DNA from 2 places in the Pontibacillus sp. ALD_SL1 genome. Region 2 is predicted to be linked to the other one. Evidence: predicted binding sites of a transcription regulator. Region 2 holds the regulator's gene; the other holds the start of a gene.
The links. Region 2 encodes CtsR, which represses protease genes until heat stress. Its sites were predicted from a motif close to ATGGTCAATAAAGGTCAAACA; they were not measured.
Positions count from the first base shown of each region.

Region 1 (7,167 bases), 780 kb from region 2:
AACAATCCAGAAACGTCTTCTTATCACATGGAGATTTTCACTTTTTACGAAGATCACAATGAATCCCTGTGTGAACTTATGAATCAGTTTGATCTTCATGCCAGAGCAATTGAGAGAAGAAAAGGGTATATCTGCTATTTAAAAGAAGCCGAGAAGATTACAGAATTCCTTAATATCATTGGTGGTCACCAGGCCCTATTAAAATTTGAAGATGTCCGCATTATGCGTGATATGCGAAATTCCGTAAATCGACTTGTAAACTGTGAAACGGCTAATCTGAATAAAACAATTGGAGCTGCCTTCCGTCAGGTTGAGAATATTAAACTTATTCAAAGTACAGTTGGATTGGAAGCATTGCCAGATAAATTACAAGAACTAGCCGTTCTTCGTGTGCAGCATCAAGATGTTACTCTGAAAGAACTTGGCGAGCTTATGTCGCCTACTATTAGTAAATCAGGCGTAAATCATCGACTACGCAAAATAGACGAATTTGCAGATAAGCTTCGCAAGGGGGAACTTGCGCTTAAATAATAGATATCCATTCCTTTTTTATGAGGTTCATGATATAATAATCTTAAAATTTCGACGCTTCTTATCGGGAGCGTTTTTTTACAATTTTGTGATAGCGCTTTCGAAAACGATGGTAATACAATTTAAATAGATGACACAGAGAGGGGAATGGGATTGATCGAGCGGTCTGTAACAGTAGAATTAAGTACCGGATTACAAGCAAGGCCAGCTGCCTTGTTTGTTCAGGAAGCCAATCGTTTTTCGTCCGATATCTTTTTAGAGAAAGAAGGAAAACGGGTGAATGCTAAGAGCATCATGGGACTCATGAGTGTTGCCGTTGGACCAGGAGAAACAATTACACTTCAAGCAGAAGGAACAGATCAAGACAGCGCTATTGATAAGCTAGTTGAGTTTGTGACTAGCCAGTAGGGGATACTTATTTTTTGTCCTAATTGTGAAGAAATGAACAACAAAGCTCGAGAATCGATATGGAATCGATTCTCGAGCTTTTTATGTGGTTAGGGGTATGTTGATTTGGGATCGCTTTGGAAAAGGGATTAAAGTTCCGTCTTGAGGCTGAGTAAAGTCTCCCCTTAGGTAGGAGGAGGAATATGGATATTATTTATATAATAGGTAGTAGATAAGGAAAGAGGAGGATTATATGGAAACGATTATTGAAGTAAATGGTATTCGAAAAGGATATAAAAAACGAAAGTCTAAAGAAGAATTTATTGCTGTGGATGGTATTTCATTCTCAGTCCGTAAAGGGGAAATTGTAGGATTACTTGGGCCTAACGGAGCGGGTAAAACGACGACAATTAAAAGTATTTGTGGACTACTTGTACCTGACCAAGGTTCGATTAAAATTAACGGGTATGACAGTGTGAATGAACGCAACAAAGCTTTACGTCATATTAGTGCGGTATTAGAAGGAAACAGAAATGTGTATTGGCGTTTAACTGTAGAGGAGAATCTCGAGTATTTTTCAGGTAATCGTGGAATGAAGAAAAGAGAGTCCAAAGAGCGAATTGATCAACTCCTAGAACTTTTTCGCTTAGAAGACAAACGTAGTGAGATTGTGAATAATCTCTCACGTGGTATGCAGCAAAAGTTGGCGATGGCTGTTGCATTAATGGCAAATACAGACGTGATTCTACTCGATGAGCCAACTCTTGGCTTGGATGTAGAAACGAGTTATGAAGTTCGTTCCTTATTAAAGCATATTGCAGAGCACGAAGGAAAAACAATTATCATTAGTACTCATGATATGGCCGTTGTGCAAGACCTTTGTAAACGAACGGTAATAATAAACAGCGGAAAGGTTATTGCCGATGAGGATGTCCAGCACCTCTTAAAGCTCTTTGAAACAAGTGCCTATGAAATTCAATTAAAAGAAACGCTCACCGAAGAACAACTCAACAAACTCCAACATCAGTTCCCGATTTATAACCTCGATGACCTCACCTTAGAAGTTAATCTAGAACATGAAGAAGCCATCTATCAAATCATGAATATACTTAGTCTTAATCAAACGGGTATTGAAACAATTAATCGAACTCAAGTAAATTTTGAGCAAGTATTTAGAAGACTTGTAAAAGAGGAGGCTGTATCATGAGTACCTTCCTACAAGTTTTACGAGTGAATACAAAGAAAGAATTTATAGAAATGAAGCGTTACTTACCCAATACATTAAGCTTATTAGCCACATTCTATATTATTTTTCTAGCCCTATTCTTTGGGATTCAAGTAGTAGGTGATCCGGCTGAAGCTTCTTCAAATACTCAATATATTATTGTGAACTATGTATTTTGGTACTTTGCGATGATGACGCTTCAATCTACTGGTGGCGCCATCACAATGGAAGCGATGCGAGGAACGTTAGAACAGTTGTATATGTCACCCGTTTCAGCATGGCGTATTCTTTTGGCGCGTGTGTTTGGTATGGTAGCCATCCACCTAAGCATTATGGTTGTACTTATTTTTGCTTCAATGGTAACGACAGGAGAATGGTTGCATTTAAATATAGGAGCGATTATACCGATTCTCTTACTGACCATTATTAGTATGATTGGCGTTAGCTTTATTATTGCTGGTATATCCGTCATCTTTAAACAAATCGATGCGTTCTTGCAAATCTTGCAATTTATTCTAATGGCATTTGCATTTGTCCCACTCTCCGTCGCCCCTTACCTCGTTTTTGCTCCATTTGTAAAGGGAGTGGATATGATGCGTCACGTTATGATTCATGGCTATACCCTTGTGGACTTTACGTGGGTAGATTACTCCTGGTTAGTTGGGAATGGGGTGTTTTACGCCATTGTTGGCGTCATCGTTTATCGAAGTTGTGAACGCTTGGCGATGAATAAAGGGTTGTTGGGTCATTATTAAATTATGAAGTGACGTTTCCGTGCTTTAATGGAGCGAAAGGTGGGCCTGGAAATCACTCGCTTTCCGCGGGCGAGCTGTCGAGCTTCCTCGTTCGCTACGCTCTCTGTGGGATCTCGTCTAGCTCTCTCTCCCGCAGGAGTCTCGCAATTTCCAGGCCCACCTTTTCCGAATTGGGGGAGACGGAAACGTGCCATGTATAGCATGCAAGGGGGGGGATCACTTACACTACTATAGCAGTCCGTACCACCATTCAATATCAGGGTAGGCTTGGGGACTGCGAGACTCCCGCGGGGAAAGGAGCCTAGGGGAGACCCCGGAAAGCGCGTAGCGATTGAGGAGGCTTCCCAGCTCCCCGCAGGAAAGCGAGTGGTCCCCAAGCCTGCCCTAGCCTCCATGCGGTAACGGACACCTCCTTACCTAAATGACTCTTGCTTGAATTAGGAAAGAAAAGGAGAGTTTTTATCTGGTGTTGAGAGGGAAATTGAGTGAGTGAAGTCAAAGAGGTGATTGGATGAATAAGCGGAACCTGGTTATTATTACGCTTGCGGCGGTGTCGATGACATTCTTTTATATGATCGTAGAGCTCAGTTTTATGGCGGATGTTTCAAAAGGGTTGATCTTTGCGATATTCTTAGTCTTTGCCGTTTTCTTTGCCCTCTATATTATATTTGCCCTTCCTATTCTTATCTATTTGCAAAGAAAGGTGGGCGATCGGGATTATAGCATGAAATACTTTGTTGCCTTTTTAGGGGGATCTTTCTTTGTTCATCTCTTGATAAACCCTGTATTGAATGAGTATCAATCGCCATTTTTTACTCCTCTGTGGTACGTTTATGTCGTGAGTACAGCGCTGTTTATTTGGCTGTGGGATTCTGCGAAAGTTAAAGTTTATGCATAAAAAAACCGCTCTGATTAGAATCAGAGCGGTTTTTCGTAATGGTTGAATTAACCTTGACTACGTTCGAAAACGTTGTCGATCAGGCCGTATTCTTTTGCTTCTTGAGCTGTCATGAAGTTGTCACGGTCGGTGTCGCGTTCAATTACAGATAGGTCTTGACCTGTACGCTCAGAAAGGATTTGGTTTAGTTTCTCACGCATTTTGATAATGCGTTTTGCGTGAATTTCAATGTCAGATGCTTGACCTTGAGTTCCGCCAAGTGGTTGGTGAATCATAACTTCACTGTTTGGAAGAGCAGAACGTTTGCCTGGCTCACCAGCAGCTAGAAGGAAAGCACCCATAGATGCTGCCATACCTGTACAGATTGTTGCTACATTTGGCTTAATGAACTGCATCGTGTCATAAATCGCCATACCAGCTGTAATGGAACCACCTGGAGAGTTGATGTATAGAGAGATATCCTTCTCTGGATCTTCTGCTTGAAGGAATAGCATCTGTGCTACGATTGAGTTTGCTACGTTATCATCAATAGCGCTTCCAAGCATAATAATGCGGTCTTTCAGAAGGCGTGAATAGATGTCATACGCACGTTCACCGCGGTTCGTTTGTTCAATAACTGTAGGGATTAAATTCATGAAATTCTCCTCCTTTAAATCGTGTTCTAACACTAAGTAAGTACCGAATTAATTTTATCATACACGCAAGGTCAAAAAAGGTCAAACGAAAGGATTGATGTTTTCTTACGAACTATGTAAAAGACCTTTCTTACCTTATATGTATATGATGATCCGGCTGCACATACAAACATTTTTTCCCCATTTCAAGAAAGCTAAACGTTTTGAAAATGTTATTTTCTAAGTGCTCTAATTTGCCAGATCGCCTGATGAATATTCTTCGACAAATCCCTCTCCCTTACCTCCCACACGTTCCATCCATTTCGAATTAAAAATTTAGACCTTTTCTTTAAGCGTCGCTTCTTTACAGGGTGTAGGAGATCTTCTGGTTTGTAAAAAAGAATAGCTACTTTGACATCTAACAAAGCGAGGTCAATTTTCACCCTTCCGACTTTTACATGTGTATACGGAAGAAAGCCATAACACCTAAGAGAATAATAGGTCTTACGAAGCCCGGGTGAGTGAGAAGGAGGTTCATAAGAATCTTGTTGTAAGCTAGGGATTGGATAACGAAACAACCCAAGTCCACCTATAATTATAAACGAAAAAATTAAGCATACCCAAACGCCAATAGCTACAGACATAGAGCATCACCTCGAAGCTAGCATTTCCAAAAGCACGGGTGCTCATACTCAGTGAAATGGGTCTTGAATTTTAAAAAAAGGAACCGTATAATGGAAGTTGTTCTTATTATAACTAGCATGCGCTCGTAGCTCAGCAGGATAGAGCGGTAGGTTCCGGTCCTACGTCTGTCGGGGGTTCGAATCCTCTCGAGCGCGCTTGAAGCAAATAAACGTTGATATGACGGGAGATAGACGCTAATTACTTTGCGATTTTCGTAGCGTTAGTTGCACGAAAAGGCGCTGAATAATGAAAAGCTCCCCTATCATTCTCATATCAGTTCGGGTGCGTCAATCCCGACCGTTTACGTAGCCTCTCGATTTCTTAACGATATTAGTTAAGATTTCAGGAGGTTTTTTTATGCGCAAAATTAGGCGTACAGGCGTTGTGAAGCGTAGAGAATCAGGAGTGAAATATGAGGTTCAACGAGTTCATTTATCGTACGAAAAGGCTACTGAACGCATTACAAAGGTTTGCGAATCGGAAAGTTACCGTTATAGAACTTGAAAAAATCGCCTTAACGCTTACTAATCGAATATTCACCGTCACGGGGGCAAGTCTCGAATGTTTAACAAAGTCGTAATGTAACGTCTAAAATCGCCTTTACGTAATGCTAACGCTCTTTACAGTAGACTATCATCGAAAGGATTAAATGCATTGGAGATTGAAGGCGTTGATTTCGATAACAAGGTGAAAGTTAGAGACAACTTAAGAAAACGATAAATTCATTTAGTTGAAAGTACATCAATTAAAAAGGCTAGTGTGCTTATACGGTGCTAAAAAAACTCATCTGTCATTAAATGACGACAAGGGTGAACTCAAGGTGGAAAACTAATGAAATGAGAAACACGCAAGCAACAAACGGTATTCAGCAACGAAGAATTAGCTGATTTAAAAGCTCGAACAAGAGAGGGCTACATTTGGAAACGTAACTCCGATATATAACAACCAAGGTGAAACGAGTGAAAAGTTTTAATATGAAAGGGCACCCAATATTAAGGGTGCCTTTGTTTAAAGTCAAGAATCATTTTGCACAAATTGTGATATTGCATTCGCACCTTCGAAAATAACCCTTTCATCTCCATAAACAAATCTGTTGCTAGTTCTGGGTCCGAGACTTAGTTGCTTATTTATATCGTCTATAAATGCTTTCTTTTCGTCATCGTCAGTTTTAAAGTCACATATAACTAGTTTTAAATCCCTATCTTGTGTTCTTGATAGTTTTAATCTTTCAGAAATTGCTTTATTTATGTGATCATCTCTAAAACTGTAACCTATGATGTATAATTCATCGCATAGGTGATTGTTGTCTACCATCACTTTTGTAAACTCATTATAATAAAAATGGAAAGGGTTATCCTGTACTTTGACACTTTTACCTCCACCTGTGATTATAGAAGGAACAATATTCATAGCGAAAATATTATCATATACGTTATTATCTCTAAGCGCTTCAGTGGTAATTTTGAATGTTTTAGCAGTTTTAATATCTTTGAAACTAGATAAAGAGCCGTGTAAATGATGTAATCTTATTCTCGAATCCCCTATCATTCTAGATACAGAAGGGCTAAAGAAATATCTTTGATTACCGTTAATTACCTCCCATGGTCTATTCTCAGGTCTATGAAAATCTATAAAACCTCCAGGTCCTCTTATGTCTAACAAGATTGTCTCGAGTAACAAATCAAAATTAAGTGTAAATAAGTCAACTTCATTTGTGTCACCTATTATCTCTTCAAGCCAATCCACAAAATGTTGTAGCTTATCATGTATTTGTGGTTTCCTCACCTGATTATCTATCAAATCAAGTATTGATGCAGTGTACTCATAGATTATACTTTGAACTGCTTCTATGTGTTTTTCTAGTTCTATCTTCTCCAAGTCATACGCTTGCATAAATTTCAAACCATTATCTTCATCATTTAAAAAGTCGTAATAATTCTTTAATGAATCGTATGTTTGCTCAATAGAAGAAATTGCTTTCTCAAAGTCTCTTTGGTCATATGTACCCTCCTGCAATCTTTCCATATGGTGTTCAATAAAATCTTTATGTTCATCTGGTAGTCTTTCAAAAAA
Region 1 covers NZ_CP062974.1:3,141,330-3,148,496, reverse strand. Annotated here, with positions in the region: gene whiA (DNA-binding protein WhiA) at 1-531, shown strand, start outside; gene IMZ31_RS15970 (HPr family phosphocarrier protein) at 685-939, shown strand; gene IMZ31_RS15965 (ABC transporter ATP-binding protein) at 1,172-2,125, shown strand; gene IMZ31_RS15960 (ABC transporter permease) at 2,122-2,898, shown strand; gene IMZ31_RS15955 (UPF0715 family protein) at 3,410-3,796, shown strand; gene clpP (ATP-dependent Clp endopeptidase proteolytic subunit ClpP) at 3,844-4,431, opposite strand; gene IMZ31_RS15945 (hypothetical protein) at 4,644-5,054, opposite strand; tRNA gene IMZ31_RS15940 (tRNA-Arg) at 5,174-5,249, shown strand; gene IMZ31_RS15935 (hypothetical protein) at 5,452-5,598, shown strand; gene IMZ31_RS15930 (SIR2 family protein) at 6,109-7,167, opposite strand, start outside.
Region 1: a site for CtsR is predicted at 4,499-4,519, ahead of clpP (ATP-dependent Clp endopeptidase proteolytic subunit ClpP). Genes of this name have one in related genera too.

Region 2 (7,167 bases):
TATTTCTAAGTTTAGTCTTTCCCGAATTAAGGCTGCTCTTCGAACATCCCTTTCATCAGGAGATAGATTTTGCTGTGCATACTGTTGTAAAAATCCAGGCTGAGTTAAGATCATTAATTCATTCAGGATGGTTTTTGATAAGCTATTTATATATCCTAGGTCTATTCCTAATCGCACATCAGAGAGACATTTTGCTGCTTCTTTAGACTCTATAATACGACTGTTAGCCAGTACTCCATATGAACGAAAGATCTTATCTTCTAATTGTATGCCGTTTTGTTGAATAATTTGTTGGCGAGCATTTCTTTCTTGCTCAATTAATTGTTCAACAACACTTTTTAGATCATCTACTATATCTCTCTCAGATTTACCTAACGTAATCTGATTCGATATTTGAAAGATATTTCCTATTGCTTCGCTACCTTCCCCATAAATTCCTCTAACTACTAAACCTAATTGATTTATAGCTGGGATTAACCGACTCATTTGTTGAGTCATCGTTAACGCAGGGAGGTGCATCATGACGGAGGCTCTTAATCCTGTACCTACATTTGTTGGACAACTAGTTAAATAGCCACGCTTTTCGTCAAATGCAAAGTTAATCTTTTCTTCTAGCCAATCATCGAAATCAGATGCTTGCTCTAAAGCCTTCTCTAACTGAAATCCAGGAAAATAAAGCTGCACACGGATATGATCTTCCTCATTAACCATGACAGATACTTGCTCATTCTGAGAGATTAAAGTTGCACCATTCTTAGCATAGTCAGACAAGTGAGGACTAATTAAGTGTTTCTCCACCAACACTCTCTTCTCAGTAGGATTCAGTTTACTCATATGAATAAATTCAAAGTCTTTATATGGACCAAAAGATTGATCCTCATATTCTTCTTTAAAAAATTCAACTACTTGCTCTAATTCTTCCTGATCAGCAACTATCGGAAATGGGATATGATCGAAGTTTCTGGCCAATCGAATCCGACTACTCATGACGATATCACTATCAGGACCTTCTTCTTTCAACCAAGGACTAATTGCTTCATTCATAAACTGCTCGAGGGACATTACTGATCACCCTCCCTTTGTTCTGAATGCAACTGTCTTTCGAGGGTGCGAATTTGGTCGCGAACCTTAGCTGCTTCTTCAAATTCTTCTTGGTGAATTAAAGCTTGAAGTTCGGAACGCTTTTGATCCATTTCCCTTTGGACATGCAATTGCCCACCTTTACGTTTTGGAACTTTGCCATTGTGAATGGTGTTACCGCTATGGACCCTTCTGAAAATAGGATTTAATCTCTCATCAAAAGTCTTGTAACAATTTGCACATCCAAACTTACCAACGCGTTTAAATTCATCGTAAGTCAAACCACAATGATCACACTTTAATGTTTGAGGCTCTCTGTGTGAGGCTGAATGTGATTTTGAATCAGATAGCTGAAAGGAATCAAAGTTAAATAATCCAGATAATAAGTTATGCAAAGAAAGTGAGTCTTGCTCTTGCGACATATAACCCTTATCATAAGCGCATTTCTCACAAACATAAACTTCTGTTTTATGCCCATTTACCACTTGAGTAAAATGTAAAGATGCAGGACGCTCATGGCACTCTTGGCACTCCATTTTCCGTCCCCTCCTTTTAATCTTTGTACTTAACGATCGATATCATAGAAGATAGTATCCTTGATCTAAGTTCATCACGAAGAGTAATCGGAACAGCTAATACATCTTTTGCGATAGCACTTACCATCAGTCTAGCCTCACGTTCGGAAATTAATTCTTCTTCTAACAAACGTTCTATAACATCAATGGCTCCTTGTTGTGTGACACGTGGTTGAATAAGTAAAATTAGCTCGTTTAATAACTTCATTTTATCGTGGTGCTGTACACGACTTATTCTGATGTAGCCGCCACCACCACGTTTACTCTCTACTATATAACCTTTTTCCACTGTAAACCGTGTTTTAATCACGTAATTAATCTGCGAGGGAACACATTGAAATGATTCTGCTATTTCACTACGCTTAATCTCGATAACATTGTGATTACTACTCTCAATGATCTCTTTCAAATGTGCTTCAATGATATCGGATATATTCCGCATAGCCCCCCTCCTCAATAATCTTTTTTGACTTTGACTATCTTTGACTATACTTACATTATACAAATTTAAATATGGTTTGCAACTAAAATGCACTATAAACATTGTTGCCAGATCCACACAACTTTATGACATACAAACTTCTACATTTTCTGAGTTTACTTACGCTGATATACACACTTCACATGTGGGACAGTAGATAGGCGATCAAAAAGCTCTATTTCTTTAAAATGAGCATTATGAGCGAGTTCAATTAAGATATTCCGTTGACCATTCATCTCATTTTCGATTTGAACATGGTTAATATCCAACTCGAAGTGTTCGAAAGCTTCCATTAGCTTTGACATTTCTAACCCTTCAAACACCACGATCTGAATATGATGTTTACTTTTCCGCTTAAAGATTCGTTCTGTATTATTAAGTACAATTAAGCTTAGTAACACCACTACAGTTGTGAGGATAGCAGGCCCATACATACCAGCTCCAATAACGAGTCCAAGCCCTGCTACGACCCATATAGATGCAGCAGTAGTCAAACCTCGAATCGTCACACCATGTACCATGATTGTACCTGCACCAAGAAAGCCGATACCACTAATCACATATGAAGGAATACGAGCGGGATCAAAACGAATTCCGTCATGCTTATTTAAGTAAGGGTCAAATCCGTATAAGGATAGCAACATCATCACGCATGCCCCAACACCTACTAGAATATGAGTCCGAAAGCCTGCTGAATGGTTTTTAATCTCTCTTTCAAACCCGATTAAACCACATAGTACAACGGCGGTCACAAGCCGAACTGTCATTAACAATAAGTAATCATTAAAGAAGGTCTCCATCGACATCAAATCCCTCCGATGTTCTTATAACTAATATACGTAGTTGTGCTTCTAGGTTATGAATAAACCACAGCTAAATTATATTAAGTCGAGAGGAGGATCTTTATCATTTACCCTTTTTCACTATGGATTAATCAAATATGTGGAGGAGAATTTAGTACAAATAAAACACAAAAAACCTCAAAGGATCATATCCTTTGAGGTTACGTTGCATGGCGGCGTCCTACTCTTGCGGGGGTGAAACCCCGACTACCATCGGCGCTGAAGAGCTTAACTTCTGTGTTCGGCATGGGAACAGGTGTGACCTCTTCGCCAAAACCGCCATACTATTGTTTTGTTTGAAGGAGTACCTTCAAAACTAGATAAGAATTAAGACATCGTGCCTTTTACGTTTTTGCGCTTGAACTGGCTTCCAGCTCCAACTCCCAGACCCTAGCGTATAAGTCATCTTCTTTCCAAAGGCTAATCGCCTTTTCCAAGAAGCTGTCTTATCCGTACGGGTCTAAGCGGTCGTTTGCGCTTTAGATAGATAAGCCCTCGATTTATTAGTATCGGTCAGCTGCACGTGTCACCACGCTTCCACCTCCGACCTATCAACCTTGTCGTCTACAAGGAATCTTACTCACTCGAAGTGATGGGAAATCTCATCTTGAAGTGGGCTTCATGCTTAGATGCTTTCAGCACTTATCCCTTCCGCACGTAGCTACCCAGCTGTGCTCCTGGCGGAACAACTGGTGCACCAGCGGTGCGTCCATCCCGGTCCTCTCGTACTAAGGACAGCTCTCCTCAAATTTCCAACGCCCACGACGGATAGGGACCGAACTGTCTCACGACGTTCTGAACCCAGCTCGCGTACCGCTTTAATGGGCGAACAGCCCAACCCTTGGGACCGACTACAGCCCCAGGATGCGATGAGCCGACATCGAGGTGCCAAACCTCCCCGTCGATGTGGACTCTTGGGGGAGATAAGCCTGTTATCCCCGGGGTAGCTTTTATCCGTTGAGCGACGGCCCTTCCATGCGGCACCGCCGGATCACTAAGCCCGACTTTCGTCCCTGCTCGACTTGTAGGTCTCGCAGTCAAGCTCCCTTGTGCCTTTGCACTCTGCGAATGATTTCCAACCATTCTGAGGGAACCTTTGGGCGCCTCCGTTACTTTTTGGGAGGCGACCGCCCCAGTCAAACTGCCCACCTGACACTGTCTCCGGACCGGATCACGGTCCTGGGTTAGAATGTCAATACAGCCAGGGTGGTATCCCACGGATGCCTCCACCGAAGCTAGCGCTCCGGTATCGACGGCTCCCACCTATCCTGTACAAGCTGTACCAACATTCAATATCAGGCTACAGTAAAGCTCCACGGGGTCTTTCCGTCCTGTCGCGGGTAATGCGCATCTTCACGCATAGTATAATTTCACCGGGTCTCTTGTTGAGACAGTGCCCAATTCGTTGCACCTTTCGTGCGGGTCGGAACTTACCCGACAAGGAATTTCGCTACCTTAGGACCGTTATAGTTACGGCCGCCGTTTACTGGGGCTTCGGTTCAAAGCTTCGCATAAGCTAACTCATCCCCTTAACCTTCCAGCACCGGGCAGGTGTCAGCCCCTATACTTCACCTTTCGGTTTCGCAGAGACCTGTGTTTTTGCTAAACAGTCGATTGGGCCTTTTCACTGCGGCTCCTCCTATGAAGGAGCACCCCTTCTCCCGAAGTTACGGGGTCATTTTGCCGAGTTCCTTAACAAGAGTTCTCCCGATCACCTTAGGATACTCTCCTCGTCTACCTGTGTCGGTTTGCGGTACGGGCACCTCTTTCCTCATTAGAGGCTTTTCTTGGCAGTGTGAAATCAGGAACTTCGGTACTATAGTTCCCTCCCCATCACAGCTTGTGATTGATGCACGGATTTGCCTATGCATCTCACTCACTGCTTGGCCGCTCACATCCAGTGGAGCGGATTCCCTATCCTACTGCGTCCCCCCGTCATTCAAACGGAAAGGAGGTGGTACAGGAATATCAACCTGTTATCCATCGCCTACGCCTTTCGGCCTCGGCTTAGGTCCCGACTAACCCTGAGCGGACGAGCCTTCCTCAGGAAACCTTAGACTTACGGTGGAAGAGATTCTCACTCTTCTTTCGCTACTCATACCGGCATTCTCACTTCTAAGCGCTCCACCAGTCCTTACGGTCTGACTTCACAGCACTTAGAACGCTCTCCTACCATTGTTCGTAAGAACAATCCACAGCTTCGGTGTTATGTTTAGCCCCGGTACATTTTCGGCGCAGAGTCACTCGACCAGTGAGCTATTACGCACTCTTTAAATGATGGCTGCTTCTAAGCCAACATCCTGGTTGTCTGAGCAACTCCACATCCTTTTCCACTTAACATAAACTTAGGGACCTTAGCTGGTGGTCTGGGCTGTTCCCCTCTCGACTACGGACCTTATCACTCGCAGTCTGACTCCCAAGGATGAGTCGTTGGCATTCGGAGTTTGACTGAATTCGGTAACCCGATGAGGGCCCCTAGTCCAATCAGTGCTCTACCTCCAAGACTCTTACCTTGAGGCTAGCCCTAAAGCTATTTCGGAGAGAACCAGCTATCTCCGTGTTCGATTGGCATTTCACCGCTACCCACACCTCATCCCCGCACTTTTCAACGTGCGTGGGTTCGGGCCTCCAGCCAGTGTTACCTGGCCTTCACCCTGGACATGGGTAGATCACACGGTTTCGGGTCTACGACCACATACTATTTCGCCCTATTCAGACTCGCTTTCGCTGCGGCTCCGATTTTTCATCTTAACCTTGCATGGGATCGTAACTCGCCGGTCCATTCTACAAAAGGTACGCTGTCACCCATTAACGGGCTCCAACTACTTGTAGGCACACGGTTTCAGGTTCTATTTCACTCCCCTCCCGGGGTGCTTTTCACCTTTCCCTCACGGTACTGGTTCACTATCGGTCACTAGGGAGTATTTAGCCTTGGGAGATGGTCCTCCCGGATTCCGACGGAATTCCTCGTGTTCCGCCGTACTCAGGATCCACTCCGGAGGAAACAAGATTTTGACTACAGGGCCGTTACCTTCTTCGGCTGACCGTTCCAGATCATTCATCTATCTTGTTTCTTTGTAACTCCAATGGAGTGTCCTACAACCCCAGAGAGCAAGCTCTCTGGTTTGGGCTAATTCCGTTTCGCTCGCCGCTACTCAGGAAATCGCGTTTGCTTTCTCTTCCTTCGGGTACTGAGATGTTTCAGTTCCCCGAGTCTACCTTCCTTAACCTATGTATTCAGTTAAGGATCCTACCCCATTACGGGTAGTGGGTTTCCCCATTCGGAAATCTCCGGATCATAGCCTACTTACGGCTCCCCGAAGCATATCGGTGTTAGTCCCGTCCTTCATCGGCTCCTAGTGCCAAGGCATCCACCGTGCGCCCTTATTCACTTAACTATCTAAAATCAATGTGAAAAGACGCATCATAATGATGCTTACGTTAAATCTAACGTTGGTTTGATGTCTAATTCTTATCTAGTTTTCAAGGTACTGTTTGAAAGCATTTGAGCTTCCAAAACCGAACGAAACAAACATGGTCAATGGTTTAATGGCACAGTATGTGCCTGCTAGCAAGTCCCGAAGGACTCGCTAGTTCCGTAATATCCTTAGAAAGGAGGTGATCCAGCCGCACCTTCCGATACGGCTACCTTGTTACGACTTCACCCCAATCATTGGCCCCACCTTCGGCGGCTGGCTCCAAAAAGGTTACCTCACCGACTTCGGGTGTTGCCAACTCTCGTGGTGTGACGGGCGGTGTGTACAAGGCCCGGGAACGTATTCACCGCAGTATGCTGACCTGCGATTACTAGCGATTCCGGCTTCATACAGGCGAGTTGCAGCCTGCAATCCGAACTGAGAATGGTTTTTTGAGATTTGCTTGACCTCGCGATCTCGCAGCCCTCTGTACCATCCATTGTAGCACGTGTGTAGCCCAGGTCATAAGGGGCATGATGATTTGACGTCATCCCCGCCTTCCTCCGGTTTGTCACCGGCAGTCACCTTAGAGTGCCCAACTGAATGCTGGCAACTAAGATTAGGGGTTGCGCTCGTTGCGGGACTTAACCCAACATCTCACGACACGAGCTGACGACAACCATGCACCACCTGTCATTCCGTCCCCGAAGGGAACTCCCTATCTCTAGGGATAGCGGAAGATGTCAAGACCTGGTAAGGTTCTTCGCGTTGCT
Region 2 covers NZ_CP062974.1:105,879-113,045, reverse strand. Annotated here, with positions in the region: gene IMZ31_RS00585 (protein-arginine kinase McsB) at 1-1,062, opposite strand, end outside; gene IMZ31_RS00580 (protein-arginine kinase activator protein McsA) at 1,062-1,616, opposite strand; gene IMZ31_RS00575 (CtsR family transcriptional regulator) at 1,633-2,097, opposite strand; gene IMZ31_RS00570 (MgtC/SapB family protein) at 2,253-2,942, opposite strand; rRNA gene rrf (5S ribosomal RNA) at 3,147-3,262, opposite strand; rRNA gene IMZ31_RS00560 (23S ribosomal RNA) at 3,462-6,376, opposite strand; rRNA gene IMZ31_RS00555 (16S ribosomal RNA) at 6,590-7,167, opposite strand, start outside.